DNA from 3 places in the Anoxybacillus sp. LAT27 genome. Region 3 is predicted to be linked to each of the others. Evidence: riboswitches for the same ligand, from Rfam matches in the RefSeq annotation. Region 3 holds a riboswitch; each other region holds the start of a gene.
What was found. Region 3 has a riboswitch for thiamine pyrophosphate ahead of thiM (hydroxyethylthiazole kinase). Riboswitches for the same ligand answer to the same signal wherever they lie in the genome.

Region 1 (10,546 bases), on a different contig from region 3:
CTATGTCATGATCCTCTTTGAATGCTATGGATGAACTCCTTATTGATCAACCTCCGATCATCTACAATATCCAACAGTTCATCATGCGGGCGAATGTCGTCGCTTTCATCAGAATAATAGAGAGTAATATGCACTCCTTCTGATTGTGCAATTTGCAACGCTGGCAAAAAGTCGCTATCCCCTGTTAAAAGAGCTGCATGCGTAATCAGTTTTTTCGTACTATGCATAACTAAGTCTGTCGCTAGCATAACATCAACACGCTTTTGCTCGAACACAAGGAAACCGCGATCATCAATACCGCGGAATGCAAGTTTTCCTTCTCGAACAGTGAAGCTTTCTAGCCTGTTCAATCTTTTGAAAAAGCTTTGGGCATTGGAAAAATACTCTTTTTCCTCTGAAGATGGATTTGGAGATTGATAAGGGAGACAGTGATAGTAGTACGTTCTCAGAAGCAAGTGGTCGTTAGCCATAGCTGCAGCAAGCTTACCATAATCAATTTTTGCTTTTCCATGCCATTTCAATACGTTGTCAAGATATCCGCCATCAATAAATAAGGCGATGCGTGAATACAAAAACATCCCTCCTCACATGAAAAACAAAAGGAGCGACACGATGCCGCTCCCTTCTTGACCTGCCATCCATATGAACGACAGCGTTTATTCTATGCACAATTATACAACAAAAACACGACATGTCAACACACCATCCTTGTAACGCAACGAGCTCGCCTATTGCATAGTGGTAAAACAAAAACCCATAGCCCCTCCCGCTATGGATCGACTCCATTCACAAAACTTCAGGCGGGTTGGCACTCCCGCATCTCCACCGAGGGCGATGGCTGCCTGTTCCATCCTCTGAACGCTTTGTGTGATTTTTATCTACTACACTGTTATTGTCAACTCCATATCGTGTACCATGTCTAGCTGAAGCTGTTTCATTGTCGTTGTCAGCGTTCCACGCACACAAATGTTTACTTTTAACTGTGGATTGGCCTTCGGGTAAATAAATTGAATGTTAGCTTTATATGCCCCACTACTTTCTTCAATAAGCCAAAACATAAATTCACTATAAAAAGCAGGGATATATCCTAATTTTTCCCCTTGTTTCGTCAATACGACAACCGCTTTCGGATCTTGTTCATTTGTCGATTCTAGTTGAAATATCACATCGTCCCCTACTTGCAACCGATCAAGTACTCGTTCCCCTTCATAATATCTCCATCCAGCAATGTAAAAATCAAAGTCAAACTCATTGCCGTATACATAAATGGGTGGTACAAACTCATACGTGTCCGTCGCCAGTCTTCCACCAGTAGCACGCAATAAATCCATATTTGTATAATCATCGGATAAGCCGTGTGCCCCTAGAATTTCTTGAAAATCCGGACGACGACGATTCAGGAAGACGTCTTTCAAAAGGACCAAACAAACGCTCGGATACATAAACTTTATTTACATCTGGGAAAGCTAAATGTAGATGATATCCGTTTTTTAATGCTTCGATAACTCCTCTTCTCTTTGCATGCTTCTCATAATAAAACATGTATTTTCCTTCATGATGCACTAAATTGCCTACATGATATCGCTGACGAGTACGTTCATTTTGCCAAATAAGCCAAAGCACAAAAGGTCGAATCATGTTTTCACCTCCGCAGATCAAAATCTTCCGCAATCGTAAAGAATAAATCACCGCCTTCGTAAAACTCTGCATTAGCAACAACGAAATTTTCCAGTAAACAACCTGTTAAACCATTATAAATTGCTAAATGTGCCTTCATTGTATTTATCCCTATCAACTCCCCTAACTTTGAGGCAACAACTTCTGCCCACGCTTCTCCTGTATTTTCTTTCGGAATTTTAAACAAATATCGTTTTTCGTTATGTGGACTAACTAACCAAAACTTTTGTCTTGTTCCAGATGCTTGCCTTTTATCATCTTTTTCCCAATGGCTAACGTCTAGTATATTCACAAACCCCATCCCTTTTTGACCACTTATCTTCTAAATAAAAACATAATTTTCTCCTTTACTTCGTCATCCTCACCAAAAATCCTGCCCATGCAAAAAACACCAGGGCCCCCTGGTGCTCTGGTGCTAGCAACATGTTTGTTTGTCGTCTTCGCAACAATCTTCTTGCTCTTTGCAGCAGTCCTCTTTCCCCTCGCAACAATCTTCCTTTTTCTCGTCATCTTTAACCTCAATAATTTGCACATCGCAACAACCTTTTTCTTTTTTCTCAAACAATTTTTTAAACATACGAATCTCCTCCATGTTTTATATGATGTAAAACAAAAATCCTGACAAAGTCGCCATCGAGATGACCGAGGCGATGAACGCCCAAACGAGTTTCTTATGAAAAATGCTATGCAGTAGTGTAATCTCTGGTAAACTTGCGCCCGCAGAGCTAATCATAAGCGCCATGAATGAATACGCCGATGCCAGCCCCGATGAATAAATATACTTTACAATATTTTTATTATGTGATAGATTGTTCTTAAAGTTCATAATTTTTCATCTACTAGGGGAGTCCAATAGCTTGGACTGAGAGAAGAACGCGCAAAAGTTCTTTGACCCTTCGAACCTGATCTGGGTGATGCCAGCGTAGGGAAGTAGATGGTGCAAGTGTTGTTTGCTTGTGCTATTTGCGGACAAAATCAGGTTCTCATTACGGAACCTGATTTTTTTTACGTGTTGGCATGACTCCGACAAAAACAAAAAAGGAGAGAATGTCGATGAACAATTTATTTTCACAGATGCATTTCCCTGCAAGTAAAAAAGTGTATGTACAAGGAACACGTGAAGATATTCGTGTTCCAATGCGTGAAATTCAACTAACACCAACAAAGACAGAAACATCCATACGAGAAAATGAACCGATTCGAGTATATGACACAAGTGGACCGTATACAGACCCACTTTTTAACCCGAACATTCATAAAGGACTACCAAAATTAAGGGAAAAATGGATAGCAGAACGTGGTGATGTAGAAGAATACAATGGTCAAACACCTAAAACGAAATTGCCTTTCGAACGAAGACCTCTTCGTTCGAAAAAAGGAAAAACGGTCACCCAAATGCATTACGCAAAACGAGGGATCATTACACCTGAAATGGAATTTGTTGCGATACGTGAGCAAATGGATCCAGAGTTTGTTCGTCAAGAAGTGGCGGCAGGACGGGCAATTATCCCAGCTAACATTAACCATCCTGAAAGTGAACCGATGATTATAGGGAATAAATTCCACGTTAAAATTAACGCAAATATCGGGAATTCAGCTGTGACATCCTCGATGGAGGAAGAAGTTGAAAAGATGCTTTGGGCCATTCGTTGGGGTGCAGATACGATCATGGACTTATCAACAGGAAAATATATACATGAAACAAGAGAGTACATTATTCGAAACTCACCTGTTCCCGTAGGTACTGTGCCTATTTATCAAGCACTAGAAAAAGTGAACGGTGTTGTGGAACGTTTATCATGGGACATTTATAAAGAAACGCTCATTGAACAAGCAGAGCAAGGTGTCGATTATTTTACTATTCACGCTGGGGTGCTACTTCGTTACATTCCATTAACAATTAATCGAACGACAGGTATCGTCTCACGCGGAGGTTCCATCATGGCGCAATGGTGTTTAGCGCATCATGAGGAGAACTTTTTATACACTCACTTTGAAGAAATTTGTGAAATTTTAAAAACTTACGATATTGCCATTTCCCTCGGAGACGGATTGCGTCCTGGATCGATCGCAGATGCGAACGACGAAGCGCAATTTGCCGAACTACAAACACTTGGTGAATTGACAAACATTGCATGGGAACATGATGTTCAAGTGATGATTGAAGGTCCAGGACATATTCCGATGCATAAAATTAAAGAAAACGTTGATAAGCAAATTGAAATTTGTCATGGAGCACCTTTTTACACATTAGGTCCAATCACTACTGACATTGCGCCAGGATACGACCATATTACATCAGCCATTGGAGCAGCGCTAATCGGTGCTTACGGTACGGCTATGCTTTGTTATGTCACACCAAAGGAACATCTTGGACTTCCGAACAAAGAAGATGTACGCGAAGGTGTTATTGCCTATAAAATCGCCGCCCATGCGGCTGATTTAGCAAAAGGGCATCCTGGTGCACAAAAACGAGATGACGCTTTATCAAAAGCTCGATTTGAATTTCGTTGGAACGATCAATTCAACTTATCTTTAGACCCTGAACGCGCACGTGAGTATCATGATGAAACATTGCCAGCCGAAGGAGCAAAGCTCGCCCATTTTTGCTCTATGTGCGGTCCAAAATTTTGTTCCATGAACATTTCACATCAACTTCAAAAAACTTTGCAAGACGAAGGTATGAAAGAAAAGGCAAAACAGTTCATTGAACAAGGAAAATCATTATATACAAATGCCGTGCAAGTTGAGCGCTAGCGCTCAACTTGTGCTCGTTTAGTATGATAATGTTAATCTAAAACAAGTCGTGCACATGCTCCGTTCATGACACCCCAATCCATACGTACATAAAGAAAAAAACAAAAATCGCTGTTAACACTGTACCTAACAATGTTTCGTTATGAATATCACGGCCTTGGTGCAATTTCTTCAACAGCAATGCCAAATTAAAAAACCATAAACCTGCGATAATCGGTAAAACCACAAAGCAAAGGTAAATCATTCACTCATCCCCCTTTTTCCTCATTATAACAAATGCATGCACGATCACTACAAAAAAAGACAGAAGTCCACCGACTTCCGCCTTTTATGTTTATGCAATTTGAAGTGGCATATTTTCTTTTAGGCCAAGCGTTTCAGCAGCGAGCGTTTGGACATCGCGTAAAAGCGCTTCGTTTTTCATTAGCGATACGCCATATGATGGGATCATCTCTTTAATTTTCGCTTCCCATTGTTTCATTTCATTTGGGAAGCATTTTTCAATGACTTCAAGCATGACATGAACAGCCGTTGAAGCGCCTGGTGATGCACCGAGTAAAGCAGCAACGGAGCCGTCATGGGCGGCAACAACTTCCGTACCGAATTGAAGCGTTCCTTTGCCACCTGCTTCTGTATCTTTAATGACTTGCACGCGCTGACCAGCGATAATAACATCCCAATCTTCGCTTTTCGCATTCGGGATAAATTCGCGCAATTCTTCCATGCGTTGTTCTTTTGATAACATGACTTGTTCAATTAAATATTTTGTAAGCGCCATGTTTTTCGCCCCTGCTGCAAGCATCGTCAACACGTTGTGCGGTTTGACAGACGTAATTAAGTCGAATATCGACCCGTTCTTTAAAAACTTTGGTGAAAACCCAGCGAACGGTCCAAATAATAACATTTTCTCATTGCCTATGAATCTCGTATCTAAATGTGGGACAGACATCGGCGGTGCACCAACTTTCGCTTTGCCGTACACTTTCGCATGATGTTGAGTAATGATATCCGGATTGTTGCACACCATAAATAGTCCGCTTACCGGGAATCCACCGATTCCTTTTCCTTCAGGGATACCTGACTTTTGTAGCAAATGTAGGCTTCCGCCACCTGCCCCGATAAAGACGAACTTCGCTGTATGAACGTCAACTTCCCCAGTCGCTAAATTGCGCACCTTTACTTCCCATAAATTGTCGCTTGTCCGTTTCATATCTTCAACATGATGTTTATAATATAAATTGACATGCTTATGTTCTAAATGTTCAAATAACATGCGCGTTAAAGCTCCAAAGTTCACATCTGTCCCTGACTCCATGCGCGTGGCAGCAATCGGTTCTGTGACGATGCGGTCTTCCATCATCAGCGGAATCCACTCTTTCAATTTTTGCGGATCGTCAGAAAACTCCATCCCTTTAAATAACGGATGATTAGCCATCTGCTCAAAGCGCTTTCTTAAAAACGCGACGTTTTCTTCTCCCTGCACAAAACTCATATGTGGGATTGGCATAACAAAGTCCTTCGGGTTGCGAATGTGCTTATTTTGAACGAGATAAGACCAAAATTGTAGCGACTCCTGAAATTGTTCGTTAATTTTAATCGCTTTGCTTATATCAACTGATCCGTCCGCTTTTTCCACTGTGTAGTTTAGTTCACAAAGTGCCGCATGTCCGGTTCCGGCATTGTTCCATTCGTTCGAACTTTCATCTGCTGGTTGATCAAGTCTTTCAAACACCGTAATTTCCCACTCTGGCGCTAACTCTTTCAACAATGTCCCTAATGTCGCACTCATAATCCCCGCACCAATTAAAATGACATCTGTTTTCATCATTGGACCCCCTAAATCCCATCGATTCGATCAAAAACCTCTCCGCATTTATTATAACACATTTAAATTATAGTATGTCACTATTATTCTACATGATTACAAACATGTTAATATAATTAAATGATTACAAATGCACTTACATATGTTCGATAAAAAGAAACAATATTCTTTTTTTAATGATTTTACAAAATGATTTGATATTTTTCTAGTTCAATTCAAAAAAAAACGAACGAGGTTATCCCTTGTTCGTTTTACTCAGCCAGCGCTTCTTGTGTACGAATAAATTGATCGTAAAACGCTGCAAGCGATGTGTAGACGTACGGAATGAGCCATAAAAGTCCGATCCCGAACGTTATAATCGAGAGTAGCCCCCAGCCGATGAAGCTCAAATATAACAAAAATAGTTTTCCTTTATATCCTTTCATTCGTTTTTTACTTTCGCTAATCGCTTGAAGTGCACCGTATTCGGGATGATCTTTTAATAAAAAGAATGTTTGTGAATAAGATAACGATTTAATAATTCCAGGGATAATAAGTAGCAAACTCCACAAAAACACAAAAATACCAAATAAAACAGACGTGCCAATGAGTTTTAATGATAACTTCCCATCTTGATATACTGTAAACATTGGAGAGATTCGGACAGGTTCATGACGATACACATCTAAAAATACCCAATACACAACAACACTAAACGGAATGAGCGCAAGTGAAAGAAGCAGACTGACGATCGAAACAGATGTTGGCACGTTTTCTTGTTCAATCCATACGTCCCATCCTCCACTTAATACAACCTCAACTACCATAGGGAAAACGATGGTCACGAACGCATAAACAAGCATAAGAAGCACGGCACTGCCCCATTTTCCTTTCAACGCTTCCCTTGCTTCACGCCTTAACAATGATAATGTCATATGATAAAACCTCCTTTTACGTGATCGCACTTACACATATAGTCTATGCGCTTTTTACTCTAACATACTTATTTGAAAAATGCTATTGATCTTTTAGTAAATGAGATGAATATTTTCTATGTTTTGTATATAATGGGTGTATCCATTATAAGGGAGGAAAAGCAAATGAAAAGCATCAAACCTGGCCGTGGACCGTCCATGCAAGGATTTATCGGCAGTATCGCCACCATTTTATTCGGTATGTTTTGGACGTTTATGACTTTTTCTATTACGAAAGATTCTCCCATTCCAGGGTCACAAATCTTTCCTTTTTTCGGATTCGTTATCATTGGTATCGGTATTTTTCAAGCTGTGTATCATTATAAAAACGCTACAGGGAAAGAACGGATGTCGATCGTCGATATTGTAGAAGAAGACGAGGAAAAAGATCCGCTCAATACTCGTTTCGGTCATATCGAAGGAGAAAAGTTTTGTCCACACTGTGGAACGAACGTACAAGCAAACTTCCGCTTTTGTCCATCTTGCGGAAAAGCATTATAAATCCAAGTGATACGCGAGAATAAGTAATGAATAAAAAGTTCGGCGCCTGCCGAACTTTTTTACCCTCTTTTTCCCTTTATAGACCTTGTCAACCACACAGCACCAGAATACAGCAAAAACCCCAAGCAACGTGCCGAGCATCACGAGTTGAAATACAATGTCCCCGATGTACATAAAATCAACTCCTTTTATTTCCATTATACTTTATTTTTCATATACGAGCCATGTTGGTTTGTTAATTTTTGCTGATAAACGAACGTATCTTTATCGCTCGGATTTTTATTGCCTCCGAACATAAAGTTGCCTAAGCTATAAACAATCATTTTTCCTTTATATTGTTCAATGCCTTGAATGACGTGCGGATGATGACCAACGACAAGATCTGCCCCACTATCGATCGTAAATCTTCCTAACGATGTTTGCGTGCGATTTGGTATATAGCTTCGCTCTTCACCCCAATGAAAATGAACGAGAATAATTTGTGCCCCTTGCTTTCGTAGTGCGCGAATGTCGGTGACAATTTGCTTTCGTACTGCTTTGGTGTCACTCCATCCTTTATAACCGAGCGTGCCGATTTTTACTCCTTTAACTGTTTTCATTAAAGGTATACCGTTCCCAAAATAGCCGATATTCGCTCGCTTTAGCGTTGCAATTGTATCCGCATATCCTTTTTGTCCATAGTCGAACGTATGATTATTCGCAAGATTCACTCCTTCAATACTTGCGCGCGTTAAAATATTGACATACGACGGATCACCTCGAAACCGAAACTTCTTCTCCGCTTTTTGCGTGGCGTTTGTTAATGTTGTTTCCAAATTAACCGTTCTGAATCTCCCGACGACTAAAGTCGCGGGGTTCTTGCGTACAAAAGGGTTTCTCGTACACCTGCGTGCAGAACTCGCCCTTGCTCCGCAAGACTTTCATGGGCAAACACCTTGGTGGTGCTTTCCGCCCTGTACGCCCGATTCAAGACGTTGGATTTTTCTTCTCTATAAGAGTAGTATACCATCTTTGACTGCGTCAAAGCAATCGGTTCATCCCATGTCTGAAGACGGGCTACGCCCTGCTTGGGCTTTCTCCGATTGTTCTTTGTAAAATCATCTTGCTTAAAAATCGGCTCAATGTATTTCGTAAAAAAAGCAAGACCATTTTTTTTCGCTTCATGATCAAATGAATACGTATAGCCATAGTTATCATCGCGACCGAGCGTGACGTCCCCGGCAACGCTTAATGTAATGCTCGTTTCTCCTTGCGCCCAAGCAGGATGGGCAAATAAAAACAGAAAAATCCATAAACACATCCATATCTTTCTCACTTTTTCCTCACTCCCCTTTGTGTATATAAATTTTTTCTACACATGGAGGAAAAACCCTTTTTTTATTTTATTTGTTGATGATTTAGAACATAGTTTTATAAAAATAGATAAAAAATGATTGTAGATGTTGTAGCAATGGCTATGCCTATGAGCGTTTCGTACGGAAGCAATGTAAGGCGCTCTTTCGTTGACATATGTACACTCGCTGCGGTGATATGAAAAAAACTGCCGTGCGGTAAATGATCGAGCACTGTTGCCCCCGCATGTACCATAGCTGCTCCCGCAAGCGATGGGACACCCGCTTCAACTAACGCTTTTCCAAACACGTGGCTTGCGACAGCTGTCCCCGCCGTTGTAGATGCAGTAATGCCTGACAATAATGCACCAGCTAACGATGCCATGACATATGGCGGAAACCGTAGCGATTCGAGCGTATACATAAACGTTTGGTGCAAAGCGGAGTTCGCAATTACACCTGCTAGCGTTCCAGTACCAAGAAGCATGAATACAACACCGCTCATTTTTTCCATGCCTACGCGTAGAAACACGTTCAACTCCCTCGTTTTATTCATAACAATCACACCAATCACTGCACCAGTCGGCAAAGCGATAAGCGGATCCATTGACACACCAAAGAGCGGACGTGACAATAAAAGAATCATCGCAACACCGGGAGCAACGATCGCTTTTTGCCATGGAGGTGTTTCTTTTTCAACCGTTTCAATTTTTGGCATATGTTTGTCATCACCCCGCCACCGTTTTGCAAGCTGGTACGTGACAAAAAGACCAATCACCGCCGGTGCGATGCCTGCCATCATGAGAGAGGAAAGAGGGACATGAAATGCCTCAGCAGCTGCAATCGTATTCGGATTAGGAGAAATAATATTCCCGGCTTTCCCCCCACCAATTAATGCAAGCAATATAGCAAAACGCGACACGTCAAGTCGATGTGCCATCGCAAGCGCAACAGGTGCAATCGTCATAATGGCAACGTCAACAAACACCCCACACGCTGTTAACATCATCGCTGCAACACATAGCGAAAATAGCGCATATTTTTCTCCGCATGCTTGCATAAGCTTTTCCGCAATTGCCATAGCTGCCCTAGAATGTATCAATACACCAGCAAGCACGCCAGCCGCTAAAACGCGCAAAATAGACGGGATCATCTCTTTTGCCCCATTCATCATTAGCCAAACAGCCTCATCGATGGAAGCTCCCCCTAATAAAGCACCAATAAACGCTCCGCCCATCATTCCATACCCCACCGGCACATTTCGTAAAATAAATACAACAGCTAGTAGAAAAGCAGCTATCGCTCCAAATGTGTTCAATTTGATCCCCTCCAAGTATACAATCTATAAACATATCATGATGTAACGTCATTTTTTTGTAAATATATCACAAATAACATAAAAACTGTGTAAAAATTTTTAAAAATACATACAGATGTATTGTCATCCGTATATACATATAGTATTTTTGTAATAGTCTTTTTGTCGGAGGTGACATATGTAT
Region 2 (10,546 bases), on a different contig from region 3:
GTTCGCCCGCAAGTGATTGTTGGGATGGTGCTTGTGGCGCTTGGCTTTTTCTTATTGTCAACGATGGATGTCGATACGAATAAATGGACAGCGATGTCATTTATGGCGACGCTCGGTTTTGGGCTAGGATTCGTCAACCCAGTTATTACGCTCGCGTTGCAAGAAGTATTTCCGAAGTCGCAGCTCGGCATTGTAACATCATCGAGCCAGTTTTTCCGGCAAATTGGAGGAACATTTGGGGCGACGTTGTTAGGGGCGATTATGAATCATCGTTCGAAAGATTTATTAGAAGCGAAGTTTCTTCCGTTGTTAGAACAATTGCCAGCGCAAGCGCAAGCGATGACAGATTCATTTAAGCAACTTGTTGAATCGAACCCGCAAAGCGTATATTCCGTCATTTTAAATCCGGATACGTTGAAAAAAATTCCTGAACAAATGCAACAAATGTTTGTGCCTGTATTAAAACAAACGCTTGTTGATGCGTTAAGCGATGTATTTTTGTATGGACTGATTTTCGTTGGCATCGGCTTTATTTTTGCAATGTTTATTGGTCGCATTACGATTTCCAATCGAACGAATAAAGTGAATGAAATGGAATAAAAATATAAGTATAAAATAGGCAACGATGATGAATCGTTGCTTATTTTTGTTCGCAGTTAAACCGTTTGCACAATAAAAACGAAATTTTTTATGAAAAAGTGCAACTTCCTCTTTCAACAAAGCTGTTTGTATATTAACATGAAAGAGTAAACAATATTGAAAGCGATTTATGCTGAATGGATTGAGGAGGATTTGGCGTGAAAAGAGCTTGGTGGAAAGAAGCGATTGCATATCAAATATATCCAAGAAGCTTTATGGATTCAAACGGGGACGGCATCGGTGATTTACAGGGGATTATCCAAAAGCTTGACTATTTAAAAGACCTTGGAATCGATGTCATATGGATTTGTCCGATTTATAAATCACCGAATGCTGACAATGGCTATGATATTAGTGATTATCAAGACATTATGGAGCAGTTCGGGACGATGGAAGATTTCGATCAATTGCTTGAAGAAATTCATAAGCGTGACATGAAAGTTATTTTAGATCTCGTCATTAACCATACGAGTGATGAACATCCTTGGTTTATTGAATCGCGCTCATCACGGGATAATCCTAAACGTGATTGGTACATTTGGCGCGATGGAAAAAACGGCAAAGAACCGAACAATTGGGAAAGCATTTTTGGCGGTTCTGCTTGGGAATATGACGAGGCGACGGATCAATATTATTTGCATGTGTTTGCAACGAAGCAACCGGATTTAAATTGGGAAAATGAAGATGTTCGTCGTGCGTTATATGACATGATTAATTGGTGGCTCGATAAAGGCATTGATGGGTTTCGTGTTGATGCGATTTCACACATTAAGAAAAAAGAAGGTCTCCCTGATTTACCGAATCCAAAAGGGCTTGACTATGTCCCTTCATTTGACGGACATATGAATCAAGAAGGGATTATGGACTATCTTCGTGAGTTGAAAATGCAAACGTTTGCGCGTTATGACATTATGACAGTTGGAGAAGCGAACGGAGTAACGGTCGAGGAGGCAGAAGATTGGGTCGGTGAAGAAAACGGCATTTTTAATATGATTTTTCAGTTTGAGCATCTTGGACTTTGGCAAAAAGGAACAGATGGCGGTGTCGATGTTCGGAAATTAAAACGTGTATTAACGAAATGGCAAAAAGGATTAGAAGGTGTTGGCTGGAACGCACTATTCCTTGAAAACCATGACCAACCGCGTTCGGTGTCGACGTGGGGAAATGACGAACAATATCTTGTTGAAAGTGCCAAAGCATTAGGGGCATTATATTTCCTTATGCAAGGAACGCCGTTTATTTATCAAGGGCAAGAAATTGGCATGACGAACGTCCGATTTGAAACGATTGATGAATATGATGATGTCGCCATCAAAAATTATTATCGTATTGAACGTGCTAAAGGGCGTTCTCATGAAGAAGTGATGCAATGGATTTGGAAAAACGGTCGTGACAATTCACGCACGCCGATGCAATGGTCTGATGATGAAAACGCCGGATTTACAACAGGAACACCTTGGATTGGTGTGAATGAAAATTATAAACAAATTAATGTCAAAAAACAGTTGCACGACCCGAACTCTGTGTTAAACTTTTACAAACGCATGATTCAACTCCGTAAACAACATGACGTATTTGTTTACGGAACATACGATTTAATATTAGAAAACCATAAAGCAATTTACGCATATACGCGCACGTTAGGTGATGAAAAAGCGATCGTCATCGTGAACTTAACAGACCGAAAAACAATGTATCGTTACGATTCATTGAAATTAAATAGCGAGCAATTGGTGTTAGCAAACTACGATGTAAAACCGCATAAACATGCGACACGCTTTACATTGCGTCCGTATGAAGCGCGTGTATATTTGGTGAAATAATGAAAATCCCCTTTTCCGACATGGAAAAGGGGATTTTCACATTTTTTTCACGTACTTTTCAAACTTCTCGCAAATTCGTATTTTACATTTACATGTGTAAAACATAAGTGAAGTTGGAGGAAGACAGATGAAAAAAACGCGCAATTTGCATTTATGGATTGGACTCATTTGTTCGGTTTTTTTACTTTTGGAAGCGGTGACAGGATTGTTGTTGACTGAGCGTTGGTTAATGGGCATGGGTGGACATTCGCATGGTAGCCATGAACATGCGCATGGTGATGGAGGTGGACATGCGCAGTTAAATATGATCGATGCAGTAAAAAAAGCGAGTGAATCCGGTGCGTTTTCCATGGATGAAGTTGGTGTCGTGATGAATCATGGGATGTATATGGTACGGTTGAACGATAAAGACGGGACGTTAGTGACGATTGCGCCAGACGGTACAGTTGTGAAAAAAGAAGTCAATAAATTTGCCTCATTTGTGCGTGCTATTCATGTTGGCAAACTTGGTCTTTGGAACCGCCTTATCATCGATGCCGCTGCCATTTCAATTATTATTTTAACAGGGACGGGTATTTATTTATCCGCAAAAATTTTGCGGGCGCAAGCGAAAAAAAAACAACGAAAAGCGGTCGCATAAACGAAAAGCACTTCGCATGAACGATTTGTGCGAAGTGCTTTTTAACTAATTCGTTTCGTTGGTGTTTGTTGAATTTTCCCTGTCCCGTTGCATAGTGAGCATGTTTTATAAAGCGATAAACAAATTTTCATTTTCTTTTTTCCGAAGCATTTTGGACAAATTGTTTTTAATGCCATTGTCATCACCTCTTTAGAAAGCGTTTTCAATTATAGTATACCCTGTTTTTGTGTCATGTGTGCACAATCATTTTGTCCATTTTTAAACAGGTTGGCATGAGCCAACCTGTTACTTACGTGAATGTACTTCGTAAATGGCAAATTTCAAATAATTGCCTTCATCGGCGGCAAGTAGTTTTGGATGGTCGTATCCTGCACCGCTCCAATGAATTTGACGTAAAATTTTCTTCGCATCAAACGCTGCTTCTGTAACCATCGCTTGAAACATATCTGGATGCACATGATACGAACAACTTGCCGTCACGAAAAAGCCGCCGTCTTTCACTAACTTTAAGCCGTTTAAATTAATATCTTTGTAGCCGGCAAGCGCCTTTGGCACCGCATGAGCGGATTTTGCAAACGCTGGTGGGTCAATAATGACGACATCCCATTTTTTCCCCTGTTGTACGCATTCGCGTAAGTAGTCAAACGCGTTCGCAACGACGAAATCCACATTTGTAAATCCGTTTAACTCTGCGTTTCGCTTTGCTGTTTCAATCGCATGTTCAGAAATATCGACAGCGGTCACATGTTTTGCTCCGTATAAGCAGGCGTTTAACATAAATGAACCTGTATGCGTAAAACAATCGAGCACGGTTGATTCGCTTGTAATCAGCGGTTTGATGGCAGCACGATTTTGACGTTGATCGAAGAAAAATCCTGTTTTTTGTCCGTTTTCGATATCGACAATGTATTTCACGCCGTTTTCTTCAATTTGTACGTTCGTATCGCACGTGCCGTACCAAAATCCTTTTTCTTGTTTTAATCCTTCTAATTCGCGCACGTGAACGTCGTTGCGCAAATAAATCGCTTTCGGTTGAAAAACGTCAAGAAGCGCTTGTAAAATCCATTCTTTTCTTTTTTCCATGCCGAGCGATAAAATTTGCACAACGAGCACATCTTCGTACTTATCAACGATGAGCCCAGGTAAAAAATCAGCTTCTCCATAAACGGCGCGACATGAACGAACGCCCGGAATCATCCGTTCGCGATACGCCCATGCTTGACGAATACGGTTCATAAAAAATTGCGCGTTTAATTCGTCGTTTGGATTTTGCGTTAACACGCGCACGATCATTTGTGATTTTGGATTAATATATCCTTTCGCTAAAAAGTGACGTTGATGGTTATATACGTTGACGAAATCCCCCGGTTCAAAATCTCCTTCAATATAATCGACTTCGCTTTGAAACACCCACGGATGTCCAAGCTCGAGCCGTTTTTTTCTTTTTCGTTTTAAAAATACATTTGCCATACATCCCACTCCTGACTATATATTCGCTACTTTAGCATACAGGAAGAACACGATGCGCGCAAATGGTGGAGAAAAATATTTGACAATTCCATGAAATATGCTAATATTAGTGACAAAGTGAATGATGCAAATGATTCCACTAGGGGGGCCTTTAGATAGGCTGAGATCAAAGTGTGCCTTTGAGACCCTTAGAACCTGATCTGGATCATACCAGCGTAGGGAAGTGGAAACGGTGCGAAGTGTGTCTTTTATTAATTTCCATCGTTTACAACCACTTTCTTTGCGCAAAGAAAGTGGTTTTTTATTTTTCTTAAGGGGGAGAGGTTATGTTGTTTTCAGAGCAGTTGCGCAAAGCTGTCGATCCGATTTGGGAAGCGAGCTTTCATCATCCGTTCGTGAAGGAGCTCGGGGAAGGAACACTTGATTTACGTTGTTTTCGTTATTATGTATTACAAGATTCATATTATTTGACACACTTTGCAAAAGTGCAAGCGCTTGGCGGGGCGATGGCTGATGATTTACAAACGACCGCAAGCATGGCGCATCATGCGCAAAGTACGTATGAAGCTGAGCTTCGTTTACATGAAACGTTTATGAAAGAGCTCGGCATTACAGAAGAAGAAAAGGCGTCGTTTGTTCCTGCTCCAACTGCGTATGCGTACACGTCCCACATGTATCGCGCGTCGTTTGCAGGACGTTTTGGCGATGTATTAGCTGCCATTTTACCGTGCTATTGGTTGTATTACGAAATTGGTGAGCGGTTAAAACATTGTAAGCCGAATCATCCAATTTATGCACAATGGATTGAAGCGTACGGCTCTGACTGGTTCAAACAGCTTGTCGAACAACAAATTGCGCGTTTAAACGACATCGCAAAAACAGCTAGCGAAAAAGAGTTAGAGCGGATGAAGCAACACTTTGTGATCAGCAGTCAATATGAATATTTATTTTGGGACATGGCGTACAAATTAGAACGTTGGCCAATTGAAGAGGAGGATGTTTATGCAAACGAAAGGGCTTAAATTAACAGACGTATTAACGACCGTTGTGGTGGCGATTGTGTTTGGGATTGTGTATAAAGTGTGGGGACCGCTTTACTATGCGGTAAAACCGCTTGGACTTCATCTTGATCAACTCATTTATGGCATGTGGTTCATTGCGGCAACTGTTGCCTATTTATTAATTCGTAAACCAGGAGTGGCGCTACTTGCGGAAGTGGCTGCGGCATCAGGAGAGTTTTTAGCTGGTTCTGAATGGGGGCTTGAGGTGCTATTTTACGGCTTTGTGCAAGGGTTGCTCGCCGAGCTTGTTTTCGCTGCTTTCCGCTATAAACGTTTTGATGTGGCGGTTGTGTCGCTTGCAGCGGTTGGTTCAACGATCGCTTCATTAGTGCTTGATTTTTACAAAGGATATATCGACCAATTAGCATGGTGGAATTTAACGTTATTTATCGGTGCGCGTTTCATTGGAGCGATCATCATTGCTGGCGTATTTGCTTATTCGCTTGTGAAAGCGCTCGAAGCGACAGGTGTGACGCAATTGTTGCGTCCGACGACAAAAGAAGATTACGACTCGCTTGATAAATAGAAGGTGACATCATTGATCCATATCGAACAATTGCGCTTAAAATTCCCGGGGGCAGAAAAGCGGTTATTTACCGATGTATCGCTTTCGATTAAAAAAGGAGAAAAAGTGTTGCTTTTAGGCCCATCGGGATGCGGAAAATCCACGCTTTTGCAAGTGATGGCGGGCATTATTCCGCGCTCGATCGATGTGCCGATGAAAGCGAGTAAACTGCACATTCCAAATCGTGTAGGCTATGTGTTTCAAGATCCCGATGCCCAGTTTTGTATGCCGTATGTTGATGAAGAAATGGCTTTTGTTCTCGAAAATCTCGGTGTGCCACGTGCAGAGATGGAAGAAAAAATAGCGCACATGCTTCGCCTTGTGCGCCTTCGTCTTCCGCACGTTCATGTACCGATTCAAACATTATCTGGAGGAATGAAACAGCGGTTAGCGATTGCGTCAGTTTTAGCGCTTGAACCTGATGTGTTATGTTTAGACGAACCGACAGCACTTCTTGATGAAGAAGGAACAAAAGCGGTGTGGGAAACGTTAAAAGAAGTGGCGGAGGATCGAACCGTTGTCATTGTTGAACATAAAATTGATCACATTGTTAATTTTGTCGAGCGCATCATTTTATTTAACGAATATGGTGAGATCATCGCTGACGGCGGAACGAATGAAATTTTTTCAACGTATCGTTCGTTTATTACAGAACAAGGGATTTGGCATCCAGACGTGTGGGAAACGTATAAAAAGCCAAAAACAGCGCAACAACCGTATGCACATGGGGATGTTCTTTTACATGTACAGTCGCTTCGCGGCTTTCGACAAAAAGAAGAAAAAATAGCGGTCGACGAGTTAGTGATTCATGCGGGTGAATGGATTGCGGTTACAGGGGAAAACGGTGCAGGGAAAAGTACGTTGTTGCAAAGCTTAATGAAACTTATTCGAACAGAAGGCGATATGTATTGGCAAGGAGAGCTTGTCAAACATGAAGAATTGTTATATGACAACATTGCTTTTGTGTTCCAAAACCCCGAGTTTCAATTTGTTACAAATCGTGTAGATGATGAGTTAGCGTACTCTTTCCGTCTTGAAAAACGTCCAGAGCATGAAATAGCCAAGGAAGTGGAGCAACTGCTCGAACGGTTTCATTTAAGCGCGCAACGGCATTTACATCCATACCAATTGTCGATCGGGCAAAAGCGACGACTAAGTGTTGCTGCGTCGGTGACGGAGCAACATCGCCTATTGCTTCTTGATGAACCGACGTTCGGACAAGATGCAAAAAATACGTTTGCGCTGCTCGAATGGCTTGAAGCGTATCGACAACAAGGAAAGGCAATTGTCATGGTAACACACGATGAACGTATCGTGTCTGAATTCGCGACAAGACGATGGGTCATTGAAAGCGGAAAGATTGTCGCTGATGAAATGATTGCACCGCGAATGCTTGTACGAGGTGAAATAGGATGAGATGGGGCATTGACCATCGCGAAACATGGTTGCATCAAACGAATCCGACAGCGAAATTGCTTTTCTTTTTGCCGATGTTTGTTGTGATTGTTTTTGTCCATAATCCGAACGTACTCATCAACTGGACGATCGGATTTACCGCCTTATTTATGTTGTTTAGCGGTTATCGGATGAAGCATATGCTTTTATTTTTTGCTCCGTTTTTGTTCATTTTCATTTCTACGTCGTCGTCGATGATTTTGTTTGGAAAAGGGGAGACGACGTGGTTTCATTGGGGGCTGATTCATATTACCGAAGAAAGTTTTTACCGCGGCGTTCACCTCGGCTTTCGTACGCTTTTGTTTGCGATTTTCGGATTAATGTTTGCGCTCACGACAAAGCCGGTGCTTTTATTTTACTCGCTTATGCAACAAGCGAAAGTGAAACCGAAATATGCGTATAGTTTTTTAGCAGCTATTCGTTTATTGCCGATCATGTTAGAAGAATTTCAAACGGTTCATCAAGCGCTAAAGGTGCGACGGGCTGCCAAAGCGAAAGGGTTTCGTGGCAAACTTGAATTGGTGAAACGATATGCGATCCCGCTTTTATCACAAAGTATTCGCCGCGCTCAGCGCATTGCGGTGGCGATGGAAGCAAAAGGATTTACAAATGAACGAACACGGACGTTTTATTATGAAGTGACGATGGGGAAATATGACATTTATTTACTTATCGTCATATGCGTTATCGTTGCAGCTGGATATTACGTTGCGGACGTGTTCCCATACGTGGCGATAAAGGATGTGCGGTAAGTATGAAAGAGTTCCATCTCATCTCAACAGGCAATCAGTCGATGGATACGTTTGTTCATATTTCATCGCTCGTCCATTCATATGTTGATTACATTCATATTCGTGAAAAGCATCGCTCAGCGAAAGAAATTAGCATGATTGTGGAAAAACTGCTTCAAGCAGACGTTCCAGCACAAAAAATTATCGTCAATGATCGAGTGGACGTCGCAGTCGTTTATGGCGTTGGCGGCGTTCAGCTCGCTCATCATAGTTTGGCGCCTAAACGAATAAAAGAGAAGTTTCCATTTTTGCGTGTCGGCCGATCCGTTCATACGTTGGAAGAAGCAAAACAAGCGGAAGACGAAGGAGCGGACTACGTCGTTTTCGGACATATATACGAAACGAATTGTAAAGAAGGCTTGAAGCCGCGCGGGCTTTCATCGTTGCAGCAGTTGGCGAGTTACATATGCATTCCTGTCGTTGCTATTGGAGGCATTAAACCTTCTCATGTTCGTGATGTGTTCATGGCGGGGGCAAAAGGGATTGCGGTGATGTCTACTGTATTTGACGCGGATGATCCGCTGTATATGGTTCAACTATATCGGAAACAAATGGGGGCGAATACATGGACGTTTTAATTATTGGGGGAGGCATTATTGGCAGCAGCATCGCTTTTGAGTTAACGAAAAGAGGAGCGTCAGTTGTCGTTATTGAACGTGGTGCGCTCGCACAAGAAGCATCATCGGCCGCAGCCGGAATGCTCGGTGCGCACTCTGAGTTTGCGACAGATCATCCTCTCATTCCGCTTGCTTTAAAGAGTCAAGCGATATTTCCAGACGTCCTCGCTGAATTGTATGAGTTAACGCATATAGTCGTCCATTGGAATGAAACAGGAATGTTAAAACTGGCAACAACGATGGAAGAGTACGAAAAATTAACGGAACATTATGAATTTTGGAGGCGTATTCAATCAACACACGTCCGTTGGTTAACGGCTGATGAAGTGGCGCAAATTGAACCGCACGTACAAAATGAGTACGGTGCGATGTATACGATCGATCAACAAGTGGATGCTAAACAGCTTTCGCTTGCTTTCGCTCGGGCAGCGATGGCAAAAGGGACAAAGTTTTTACCGTATACGGAAGCGTACGATTTTATTGTTGAACAAGAACGTGTTGTAGGGGTAAAAACAACGAGTGGTTCGCTATATGCAAAGCGTATCATTATTGCGTGCGGGGCATGGACGCCAATGTTAGCTGAAAAGTTGCGGTTATCGCTACATATGTATCCGGTCAAAGGAGAATGTGTTTCGGTGATGACAGAAACCCCTCTTTTACAAGCTACTGTATTTGCGAAAAACGGCTGCTACATCGTGCCGAAAGCGAATAATCGACTTGTCATCGGAGCTAGTGCGATTGCACATTCATTTACGAAAAACGTTCAAACATGTAGCGTGCATCAATTGTTAACACGCGCAATGCAAATCGTTCCGGCTATCGCTCATTCCACATTTGAAAAAGCGTGGGCAGGCATTCGGCCGCAAACAGAAGATGGCATGCCTTATATCGGAGCGCATCCACAATATGAGAACGTGTTTATTGTAACAGGACATTATCGCAACGGCATTTTATTAAGTGCGATTACAGGTCGATGTGTGAGCGATATGCTTGAAGGAAAAGAAGTGCCATTTGATATGACACCGTTTTCGCCAACAAGAAAGGGGGAGGGGCATGCGTTGCATCATTAATGGTGAAATGATGGACTTGCCAGCTCACATTCGTACAGTTGCTCAATTGTTGCATCATTTTCATATTCATGAAAAAATCGCAATCGTTGAAATCAATATGGAGATTATTCCGAAAAAGAACTATGAACATAAACAGATTGCTGATGGTGATCGCATTGAAATTGTTCACTTTGTAGGGGGAGGATAATATGTTACAAATCGGTCCGTATACATTTCAATCTCGCTTATTGCTTGGTACAGGGAAATATCCAAATATCGACATTCAAAAAGAAGCGGTTGAAGCGTCGGGGGCAGAAATTTTAACGTTTGCGGTAAGACGGATGAACATTTTCGCACCCGATCAACCGAATTTTTTAGAAAAAATAGATGTAACGAAATATAAACTGCTACCGAATACGGCAGGAGCAAAAACAGC
Region 3 (10,546 bases):
AACAAGTTGCTAAACAAGTTGGAGTGACACATACATTCGCAAAACTTCTTCCGGAACAAAAAGTAGAAAAAATAAAGGAGTTAATGAAAACAGATATAGTGGCAATGGTAGGAGATGGAATGAATGACGCCCCTGCCCTTGCTCATGCTCACGTTGGGATCGCGATGGGGAAAGGAACAGATAGCGCCATTGAAACTGCTGATGTCGTGCTTATGCAAGATCATCTCGAGAAATTGCCAGAGGCGATTGTTATTGCCCGGCGTGTAAATCGCACCATTCGTTTAAATATCGCAATTGCCCTTTCGTTAAAGGCAACGGCGCTACTATTAACCATTCCAGGTTGGTTAACATTATGGATCGCCATTTTATCGGATATGGGGGCAACGATTTTTGTTAGCATACTGAGCTTATTCATTTTATGGGAAAAGCGCACGATTTAAAGTTGTGCGCTTTTCTAAAAAAAGGACATTATTCAGAAATATTAGAAACGTTGTTGATTTTTTCACCGTTTTTAGTGAAAATGAAGATAGAACTTTAACAACAAAGAGGTTGAATAAAATGATGCAAGCAATCGCTGTTATGGACCCGAACGGAAAAATTTTAGGAGCGGATGAACATTTTTTTCGCCATTTTTATCATCTTCGTGTGAATCGAGAGCTGTTAAAAAAGTTGATTCATGATGCACAACATGGTCGCATCGTTTCGTATGATATTTTGAAGGAAGATGAGCGTAAGAATATATATGTTCAAGCCACCGCTCTATGTAACAAAACAGGTATGCTACAAGCCATCGTTGTGACGTATCGTGACGCACCGTTTATTGATATGCGTCTCACTTCTTCTATGGCTTCAATGGCGTCTGAATTTACATTTATTTTATCATCAGAAGGTGAAATTACATACGTTTCACCAAGCGCTCAACACGTGCTAAAATGCGCAGAAGAAGTGTGTAACCATGAGTTGTTTTCTTTCGTTCATCATGATGACATCCCGCTTTTAATGGAAAAATTACATACGATTTACGCGACAAAAGAGAAAGAAACAACTGTTGAATGTCGTTGGCGAACACACAAAGGGCATTTCATATGGATTGATATGCATGCTCAGCCGTTACTAAATGAAAAAAATGAGATAGAACACGTGATTGTTGTGGCAAAAGATATTACAAAATGGAAATGTTGTGAGGAAGAACTGATCAAATTAAAACATTTCGATTCGCTAACTAATATTCCAAACCGCTTTTATTTTGAAACGTATGTGCAACACATGATTCAAAAAATGCGTCCATTTGCATTATGCTACATTGATTTTGACAAAATTAAGTGGATTAACGATCGTTTTTCATATCAAGCAGGGGACTTTTTTTTACAAGAGGCGGTTCGTCGCATTCAGCAACATTTGCAACAAGAAGACTTTTTTGCTCGCATCGGTGGCGATGAGTTTGTCATTGTGTTACATGATGTGAACAAAGAGACGATGGTTGCGCGCATGAACCATTTGCTTCAATCGTTTGTGGAGCCATTTCGATATAAAGAGCATGTCATCCAATCAGGTCTTTCTATTGGGGTGACGTTCTTTCCACAAGATGGTACAGATTTAGATACATTACTGAAACAAGCTGATCAAGCGCTTTGCTATGCAAAGGAACGAGGGAAAGGATATCACTTTTATCATCCGCAGCAAAATCGAAAAAGAATGATTGAACAAGAGTTACCGCTTGCGTTATTGAACAATCAGTTTTATTTATGTTATCAACCGAAAGTGTCGTTAGATAATAAATCAATTATGGGGGTCGAGGCGCTCATGCGTTGGACACACCCGACGCTCGGAGTGATCTCGCCATTAGAGTTTATCCCAATTGCTGAGAAAAACGGCTTCATTTTTGAAATTACAACATGGGTGTTAAAAGAAGCGTGCCAACAAGTAAAACAATGGAAAACTCATTTTCCGACATTAAAGCTCGCAGTAAACTTATCACCATTTTTACTCAATCGAAAAGAATTTGTGACGCATGTGAAAAATATTTTGCAAGAAACACAGTTTCCACCTAACTATTTAATTTTAGAAATAACGGAAAGCGGATTAATGGAAAACATCGAAACAGGAAAACATATTTTAACAGAGTTAAAACAGATCGGCATTCAAGTTGCGATTGACGATTTTGGTACCGGCTTTTCATCGCTTGCTTATATTCGCAATTTGCCTGTTTCATTATTAAAAATCGATCGCTCGTTTATTCGTGATATTACCGACAATTCGAAAGATGCAACGATCGTCGATACAATTATTCATCTCGCTAAAAGTTTAGATTTACAGGTGCTCGCTGAAGGGGTAGAACGCGACGATCAAGTCTCTTTATTACAGAAGATGGATTGCGATTTTGCCCAAGGGTTTTACTTTAGTCAATCGTTAGAAGCAGAAAAGTTACTTCAATGGCTTGAACAACATAATCAATCGAAAGAGGCGCTACATTAGCGTCTCTTTTCACGTTTTGTTCACATATATTTTCTTTTTTCTTCACAAATTTACATTAATGTGGATATATAAATGACAAACATGAGGACGGAGTGGACATGCGTAGCTTATTTTTTTTGCTCATAACGATCGTTACACTTTTGTTTACAAAAACGGTATATGGAGAAAAGATCGACGTACATAAACAGCTGCAACAAGCTATTGATGAAGCACATGATGGCGACGTGTTAATCGTGAAAAAAGGGATATACAAAGGTCCGATTATGATTCGCAAGCCGATTCATCTCATTGCTGAACCCGGAGCGGTAGTTGATGGGGAAGGAAGCGAATATGTTGTGACAATTCGTGCTCCTCGCGTTCATGTCGAAGGATTAACGATTCGCAACAGCGCATATGGAAAAGGAGCTGGTGTGCTCATTCAAAAAAGTTCACATGTTACGTTAAAACACGTACGTATAGAACATGTACATTACGGTGTTTATGTAGAAAAAGGAACAAATATCAACCTTTTAAACAATGTCATTCGTGGACGAGATATTCATTTCGCTCAACGAGGAAACGGTATTCACCTATTGAAGACAAGCGGGGTTGTTGTGCGCGAAAATCATATTTCACGTGTGCAAGATGGCATTTATTTAGATTGGGCTAAACATACAATGATCGAAAAAAACGAAGTAACGAATGCACGCTATGCCATTCATTTCATGTATGCTGAAGGCGGGATGGCAAAAGAAAATGTGCTCGCAGAAAATATTAATGGAATGATGATGATGATGTCCAAGCAGTTTACGATTGAACATAATACGATTGAGAGACAATTAGATTATCGTGGATACGGGGCGCTCATTTACGATAGCGAACATGTAGTGATGCACAACAATACATTTCTGTATAATAGCACAGCTTTATCGTTACAAAACGCACGTCATTGTCATGTAAAAGACAATGAATTTATCGGTAACTATCGTGCATTGCACAGCTTATATGAAAATCCCGATATCATTGTTGTGAAAAATGAATTTTTAGGAAATATGGAAGATGCACTTATCCAAGGAGCACCCATTGCATTTGATGATGGAAGTAAAGGAAATTATTGGGACACCTATCAGTTCTATGATTTCAACGATGATGGAGTCGGTGATACCCCACATCGCATTCGTTCTATGTATAGTCGACTGCTGCGGAAATGGCCAAGTGTGCAATTTTATTTTCAAAGTCCGGCGTTATCACTTCTTGATACAACGGAGTCATTTTTTACGCAAGCACAGGCGCAAGGGGAAGACCGCTTCCCACTTATACAAGTCGATCGCAATAAAAACGAAACAACCGAAAGATCGTGGAAACTGTTGCTGTTTGGAAGCATTTTATTTGTAAGCAGCTTGCTTATGATTGGATATGGAAGGAGAATGACACATGAAAAAAATTGCTAGCCTTTTCTTTGTATGTTTTCTCGTCGCATGTAGTGGAGCGAAAACGTACGAGCCTGAAGAAATTAATCCAGATATTGATGTATGTGTAGTTTGTAATATGAGTATAACAGCAGAACCATATGCTACAGAAATAATTTTAAAAGATGGAACGGTGCATAAGTTTGATGATATTGGGTGCATGATCGAGTGGATGAATAAAAGCAACGAGGACATTGCAAAGAAATACGTTCGCGATGTAACAAACGGGGAGTGGATTGAGCTTGAGCACGCTGTTTTTGTATACAATCCAAATTATTGGACGCCGATGAATTATGGGGTCGTTTCATTTGCAAACAAAAAACATGCCAAAGTATACATGGAACAAGAAGGAAATGGAGAGTTATGGACGTATGAGCAATTAAAAAAACATCGGTGGGGATTTGAACAATGAATACAGCGATAAAGTACCAATGGATGATGATGATTCGTAGCAAATGGCTTATCACTTTTGCCGTTTTGTTTGCCGTTTTATCATCAACTGTGATCGCAAGTAGCGGACACGAGGCATCAGGAGTATTTACACGTTCGACCGCGGCTTTATTAAATTTGTCCCTTTTGCTTGTCCCACTCGTTGCTTTATTAGCAGGTAGTTTGTTTATTGCGGGGGAAAAGGAAGACGGCCGATTATCGCTTATATTAACATATCCGGTTTCCACTCACTCTTTAACGCTTGGTTTATATGTGGGGAGCTGCCTATCACTATGGACAGTTGTTGCGCTCGGGTATGGAAGTGCAAGTATCGCTCTTTTTGCAACAGGAGGGACGTGGTCGACGTTTGTTTTCCTTTCATTTGTATTCACCATTGTATTAACAAGTATTTTTTTAGCGATTGCTTTATTCGTTGGACTTGTTTCCTCTAATCGTTTACAAGCTCTCGGTATTAGTTTATTTATTTGGGGGTTTTTCGTTTTATTTTATGAATTTATCGTATTATTTTTGTTATCAATTGTTCCAAAGCAATGGACCATTTTTTTATTTGCTTTATCTATCATATTGAATCCGGTTGAACTCGTGCGTGTTTGGACCGTGGCTGCTCTGAAAAGTAGCGCACTATTTGGTCCGCAATTATATGAATGGTCAAAATGGGCAGAGAGTGCAAGTGGCCAGCTTACATTTATTGCAATCGCATGCATATGGATCATTGTGCCGTTGTTTTTAGTAAACGTATGGATGAAACGAGGGAAACGTTATGCTTGAAGTGAGACAATTGACGAAAATATATAACGAACAAAATAAAGTAGAAAACATTTCTTTTTCTGCTCAAGAAGGACAATGTTTAGCGTTATGCGGCGGTAACGGTGCAGGAAAAAGCACGATTATTAAAATGCTAATCGGACAGCTCCCACCAACGAAAGGAGACATATATGTAAACGAACAACCAATTCAAAACAACGACAAGCAATGGTTTTCGTTTATGCCGGATCATCTTCAATTTCCCCCGCTTTTAACAGGTTATGAAGTGTTATCTTTATTTGGACAATGGCAAGGAGCAACAGACGAGCGGGTGAAACAATGTTTAGATGTTGTCGGACTGACGAATGATCAACATAAGCAAGTAAGGATGTATTCAAAAGGCATGCAACAGCGGCTCGCTTTTGCGCAAGCGCTCTTAGCGGATGCCCCATTGCTTATTTTAGATGAACCAACAAACGGTTTAGATCCGTATTGGGTATGGGAATTTAAACGACTTATTCGTTTGGAAAAGGAAAAGGGAAAAGCTATTATTTTTTCGACACATATGCTGTCAATAGTTGAGGAAATTGCAGATACTGTCGTATTTATTCATCAAGGACAAATGCTTATATACGATTCGGTTTCCGCGCTTTGTCAAGATGGAAAATCGTTAGAGTCTATATTTTTTGCACAAATTTCACAACATATGTCATACTGAAAAAGTAAGCAAATATTGCTTGCTTTTTTCATTCGAAGGGGGAGGTAAAGTGTTAAAATTATACGTCATTCGTCATGCTGAAACAGAGTGGAATGCACAACAGCGCATGCAAGGATGGAAAGACTCGCCTTTAACTGAAAAGGGAAAAAAACAGGCAGCACTTTTACACGATCGGTTTCGTACAGTCCCATTTACTGCTGCGTATTGTAGTCCGAGCGATCGAACAAAAGAAACAGCACAAATTGTTTTAGGGCAACGTCATGTGCCAATATATTTTGATGAACGGCTACGTGAAATTCACTTAGGTGATTGGGAAGGGAAAACAATTGCAGAAATTGCGCAATCCGACGAGCAAAATCATTATCATTTTTATCATAACCCAGATGCATACAAGCCGATTATTGGCGAGACGTTTTTTGATGTTCAACGTCGAGCTATTGCTACGATCCAACATATAGCTGAAAATCATTCAGAAGGTCATATTCTTATCGTTACACATGGCATGGTGATTCGCACGCTTCTTGTATATTGGAAACAACAAACGCTTGCGGAGTTGTGGAAAAATAGCCGTGTATACGGTACGAGTGTGACGATCGTATCGTTTGACGGGGAAAAGTGGGACGTGGAATGCGAGTCGGACATTTCACATCTTAAAAGTGAGCTGACACATTTATGAGAAAATGGGCTATGTTTTTTACGGCAATTGTCTTTATTGTCGGTTGTACATCGCAAAATAAAGAGAAAACATTTGTTACGACAGTAGAATATGTTGTTGATGGGGATACAGTAAAAATAAAAAAAGATGGCGAAATTGTAACGGTTCGTCTACTAAATATCGATACCCCCGAAACGTATCGCGAAAAACAGGCGTATGGCGAAGAGGCAAAACAATTCGCTAAAGACGTTTTGCTTCACAAAAAAGTGACAGTTGAACTAAGCGCAAAAGAACAACCGTACGATCGTTATGGTCGATTGCTTGCGTACATATGGTTAGAAGATGGAACTTTATACCAAGAAAAAATTGTACAAGAAGGGTTTGCGCGTGTTGCTTACGTATTTGAACCGGACACAAAATATGCAAAAAAATTGTATAAAGCACAAGAAAAAGCGAAAAAAGCAAAAAAACGAATATGGAGTGTCGATGGATACGTGACAGAAGAAGGATTTAATATGAGTGTATGGTTAAATAAAGCTTCGTAAATGTGAAAAGGGCTGGATGAAACAGCCCTTTTAATGTGCGAGCATCGCTTGCATATCTTCTTCTACATTACCGATGAGCTTGAGACCGAACATGTCTTGCAATACGTGTAGCACGCCTTCAGAAATAAAGTGCGGTGCTTTCGGTCCAATTCGAATGTCTTGAATGCCTAAACTAAACAATCCGAGTAAGATTGCAACTGCTTTTTGTTCAAACCATGAAAGAACGATGCTGACCGGTAACTCATTGACTTCACAGCCGAATGCTTCCGCAAGCGCCATTGCAATTTTGACAGTCGAAATCGAGTTGTTGCATTGCCCTAAATCAATATATCGTGGAATGTTCGTGCCAGGAACAACCCCGTAGTCGACATCGTTAAAGCGGAATTTCCCACAGGATGTCGTTAAAATGACAGTGTTTTTCGGTAACGATGTAGCTAACGTGCGATAATATTCACCGCCTTTTCCAGGAGCGTCGCAACCTGCGATAACGAAAAAGCGTTCAATTTTTCCTTCTTTTACAGCTTGAATAATTTCTGGTGCAATTTGAATTACAGTTTCGTGATGGAAACCAGTCACTAACGTTTCATCCGATTCAATGTTTGCTTCTGGAAGTTGTAGCGCTTTCTCAATTAACGGCGTGAAATCATCATTTTCGATTTTTTGCACATGTTCTAATCCGGCTACATCGTATGAAAACATGCGATCAGCATATGAACCTTTTATCGGCATGACACAGTTTGTTGTCGCTAAAATAGCACCAGGGAATTTTTCAAATAGGCGACGTTGATCGTACCATGCTTTTCCGACATTTCCTTTCAGATGTTTATATTTTTTTAATTGTGGATAACCATGTGCTGGGAGCATTTCGGAATGTGTGTAAATGTTAATTCCTTTTCCTTCTGTTTGTTTTAATAGTTGTTCAAGGGCAAATAAGTTATGTCCTGTAACGAGAATACATTTTCCTTCAATTCTATTTTGCGTTACACGAACAGGTTGAGGAATGCCAAGTCGTTCTGTATGTGCTCGATCGAGTAGTTCCATTACGCGAATGGCTGCTCTCCCGACTTTCATCGCCATGTCTATATGTTCTTGTACGTTAAAGTTAGAGTTTGTTAACGTCATATATAACGCTTCATGTGTCGTTGTATCAACGAACGGATCGGTATACCCAAGTTGATGGGCATGCGTGCGATATGCTGCAATTCCTTTTAATGCAAATACGATCGTATCTTGCAAACTTGCAATTGTTTCATCTTTCCCGCAAACTCCAACAACAGTACATCCCCCTGTTGGTGTTTGTTCACATTGATGACAAAACATTATGACCCCTCCTTTTCTTATTGACACTTTAACAATAGGAGAAAATATGTACGTCGTAAGTGATACATATCACACTTTCATACAAAAATATGAACGAAATTTGACAATAATCCATATTGAATCAAGAGAAAGAATGTATTAAAATGAAAGAAAATTGAATCAATCAAACTACTAGGGGTGCCGGATGGCGATGGCTGAGAGGAAAACGCGCAATCAGTTTTCCAACCCTTTGAACCTGATCTGGTTTGTACCAGCGGAGGGAAGTAGGCTATGTTTTCGATATGCAAACTAGTCGATTCTGTCCGACTAGTTTTTATTTTTTAAGGGGGAATGAATGATGAATGTAGGACAATGGTTAATGCGTGTTAGAAAGGAGTCACCACTCGTACATAATATGACAAATGTCGTGGTGACCAATTTTGTTGCGAATGGTTTGCTTGCTGTAGGCGCATCTCCTGTTATGGCGTATGCAAAAGAAGAAGTAGCGGATATGGTTCGGTTAGCTCGTGCTTTAGTGTTAAACATTGGCACGCTAAACGAAACAGACGTAGAGGCGATGTTAATTGCCGGAAAAGCAGCAAATGAGGCAAACATTCCTGTCATTTTCGATCCTGTTGGAGCTGGTGCGACAGCGTACCGCACCGAAACAGCCAGACGTATATTACGTGAAGTAAACATTTCGATTTTACGTGGGAACGCATCGGAAATTGCGAGCATTGCGGGTGAACAAGTACGTACAAAAGGAGTCGATGCAGGGGACGTTCAAAGTGACCTCGTGGATGTAGCGAAAAAAGCAGCACTCATGTTTCGTTGTGTAGTCGTTATAACAGGAAAAGACGATATAGTAACCGATGGAGAACGTATTGTAATCGTCTCAAATGGTGATGCGATGTTGACGAAAGTAACAGGGACAGGTTGTTTGTTAAGTTCGGTATTAGGTGCATTTGCAGGTATAGGAGACGATATGATGATGTCATCAGTTGCTGCCCTCGCTTATTACGGTGTGGCGGCTGAAAAAGCAACCAAACAAGCAAAAGCACCTGGTTCTTTTCAACTTTCTTTTTTAAATGCTTTACATGAAACGAGTGCAGAAGAAGTTGATCAATACGCGCGTATTCAAGGGGAATAAATGATGAGGCAGAAGCTATCGTTGTATTTCGTTATGGGAAGTATCGATTGTACGAAAGATCCGCTCGCTGTGCTTGATGAAGCAATTAAAGGCGGTATTACAATGTTTCAGTTTCGCGAAAAAGGAAAGGGGGCGCTTACGGGAATTGAAAAATACCGCTTAGCCGAGAAATTACTTGAACGATGCCGAATGTATAATATTCCTTTTATCGTGAATGACGATGTCGATTTGGCCCTCGCTTTACAGGCAGATGGCGTTCATGTCGGTCAAGAAGACGAAGTAGCTGAACGCGTTCGCGATCGCATAGGAGATAAATATTTAGGCGTATCTGTTCACAACTTAAATGAAGTAAAAAAAGCGCTTGCTGCTTGCGCCGATTATGTTGGATTAGGCCCGATTTTCCCAACTGTTTCAAAAGAGGATGCAAAGCAAGCATGTGGACTGACAATGATTGAACATATTCGTGCCCATGAAAAACGTGTTCCACTCGTTGCGATCGGTGGAATTACAGAACAAACAGCCAAACAAGTGATCGAAGCGGGTGCAGACGGAATTGCTGTCATTTCGGCCATTTGCCGTGCTGAACATATTTACGAACAAACAAAACGACTATATGAGATTGTCATACGTGCAAAACAAAAAGGCGACAGGTGATGTCGTCTTTTTCCTTTGTTCTGTGCAGGATTTTATTCATATATGTCGAAAGAAAATAGCGAACAAACGAAAGAGGGGATGGAGAAGATGGAACATATCGTACTATCATACGAAAATCGCGTCGCAACCATTGAATTGAATCGTCCGAATGCGCTAAATGCTTTACATGAACAAATGTTAACAGAGTTGTTACAAGCGTTAAAAGAAGTTGAAGCAAGTGAAGCGGATATCGTCATCATTCGTGGTCGCGGCAAAGGATTTAGCGCAGGGGGCGACATTAAGACGATGTTGCAATCAACGAATGAACATTCATTCATTGAAGTGATGGAAACGATTAAACAAATAGCGATGACATTGCATCAATTGCCGAAACTAACGATTAGCTACATACATGGTGCCGCTGCAGGA

Region 1: it holds a riboswitch for thiamine pyrophosphate, as region 3 does, so the genes downstream of both, thiC (phosphomethylpyrimidine synthase ThiC) here and thiM (hydroxyethylthiazole kinase) in region 3, are expected to answer to the same signal.
Region 2: it holds a riboswitch for thiamine pyrophosphate, as region 3 does, so the genes downstream of both, tenA (thiaminase II) here and thiM (hydroxyethylthiazole kinase) in region 3, are expected to answer to the same signal.

What each region holds. Positions count from the first base shown of each region.
Region 1 is NZ_JAIWYK010000068.1:39,135-49,680, reverse strand. Features, by position in the region: gene LD028_RS06290 (NYN domain-containing protein) at 6-572, opposite strand; partial or broken gene LD028_RS06285 (HIRAN domain-containing protein) at 882-1,638, opposite strand; gene LD028_RS06280 (HipA domain-containing protein) at 1,643-1,969, opposite strand; gene LD028_RS06275 (hypothetical protein) at 2,093-2,254, opposite strand; partial or broken gene LD028_RS06270 (permease) at 2,273-2,419, opposite strand; TPP riboswitch at 2,509-2,623, shown strand; gene thiC (phosphomethylpyrimidine synthase ThiC) at 2,731-4,434, shown strand; gene LD028_RS06260 (hypothetical protein) at 4,499-4,678, opposite strand; gene mqo (malate dehydrogenase (quinone)) at 4,769-6,259, opposite strand; gene LD028_RS06250 (DUF975 family protein) at 6,511-7,173, opposite strand; gene LD028_RS06245 (zinc ribbon domain-containing protein) at 7,339-7,713, shown strand; partial or broken gene LD028_RS06240 (CapA family protein) at 7,917-8,543, opposite strand; partial or broken gene LD028_RS06235 (CapA family protein) at 8,804-9,013, opposite strand; gene LD028_RS06230 (GntP family permease) at 9,124-10,368, opposite strand; gene LD028_RS06225 (methyl-accepting chemotaxis protein) at 10,546-10,546, shown strand, end outside.
Region 2 is NZ_JAIWYK010000422.1:40,789-51,334, forward strand. Features, by position in the region: gene LD028_RS11115 (MDR family MFS transporter) at 1-600, shown strand, start outside; gene LD028_RS11120 (glycoside hydrolase family 13 protein) at 798-2,462, shown strand; gene LD028_RS11125 (PepSY domain-containing protein) at 2,590-3,102, shown strand; gene LD028_RS18025 (hypothetical protein) at 3,144-3,278, opposite strand; gene LD028_RS11130 (class I SAM-dependent rRNA methyltransferase) at 3,388-4,572, opposite strand; TPP riboswitch at 4,704-4,811, shown strand; gene tenA (thiaminase II) at 4,899-5,594, shown strand; gene LD028_RS11140 (ECF transporter S component) at 5,569-6,159, shown strand; gene LD028_RS11145 (ABC transporter ATP-binding protein) at 6,163-7,614, shown strand; gene LD028_RS11150 (energy-coupling factor transporter transmembrane component T family protein) at 7,611-8,405, shown strand; gene tenI (thiazole tautomerase TenI) at 8,408-9,022, shown strand; gene thiO (glycine oxidase ThiO) at 9,010-10,131, shown strand; gene thiS (sulfur carrier protein ThiS) at 10,115-10,318, shown strand; gene LD028_RS11170 (thiazole synthase) at 10,320-10,546, shown strand, end outside.
Region 3 is NZ_JAIWYK010000076.1:21,984-32,529, forward strand. Features, by position in the region: gene LD028_RS07860 (heavy metal translocating P-type ATPase) at 1-440, shown strand, start outside; gene LD028_RS07865 (sensor domain-containing protein) at 559-2,475, shown strand; gene LD028_RS07870 (right-handed parallel beta-helix repeat-containing protein) at 2,574-3,905, shown strand; gene LD028_RS07875 (nitrous oxide reductase accessory protein NosL) at 3,889-4,335, shown strand; gene LD028_RS07880 (ABC transporter permease) at 4,332-5,141, shown strand; gene LD028_RS07885 (ABC transporter ATP-binding protein) at 5,134-5,835, shown strand; gene LD028_RS07890 (histidine phosphatase family protein) at 5,885-6,511, shown strand; gene LD028_RS07895 (thermonuclease family protein) at 6,508-7,035, shown strand; gene hcp (hydroxylamine reductase) at 7,066-8,355, opposite strand; TPP riboswitch at 8,519-8,634, shown strand; gene thiM (hydroxyethylthiazole kinase) at 8,690-9,484, shown strand; gene thiE (thiamine phosphate synthase) at 9,485-10,138, shown strand; gene LD028_RS07915 (enoyl-CoA hydratase) at 10,181-10,546, shown strand, end outside.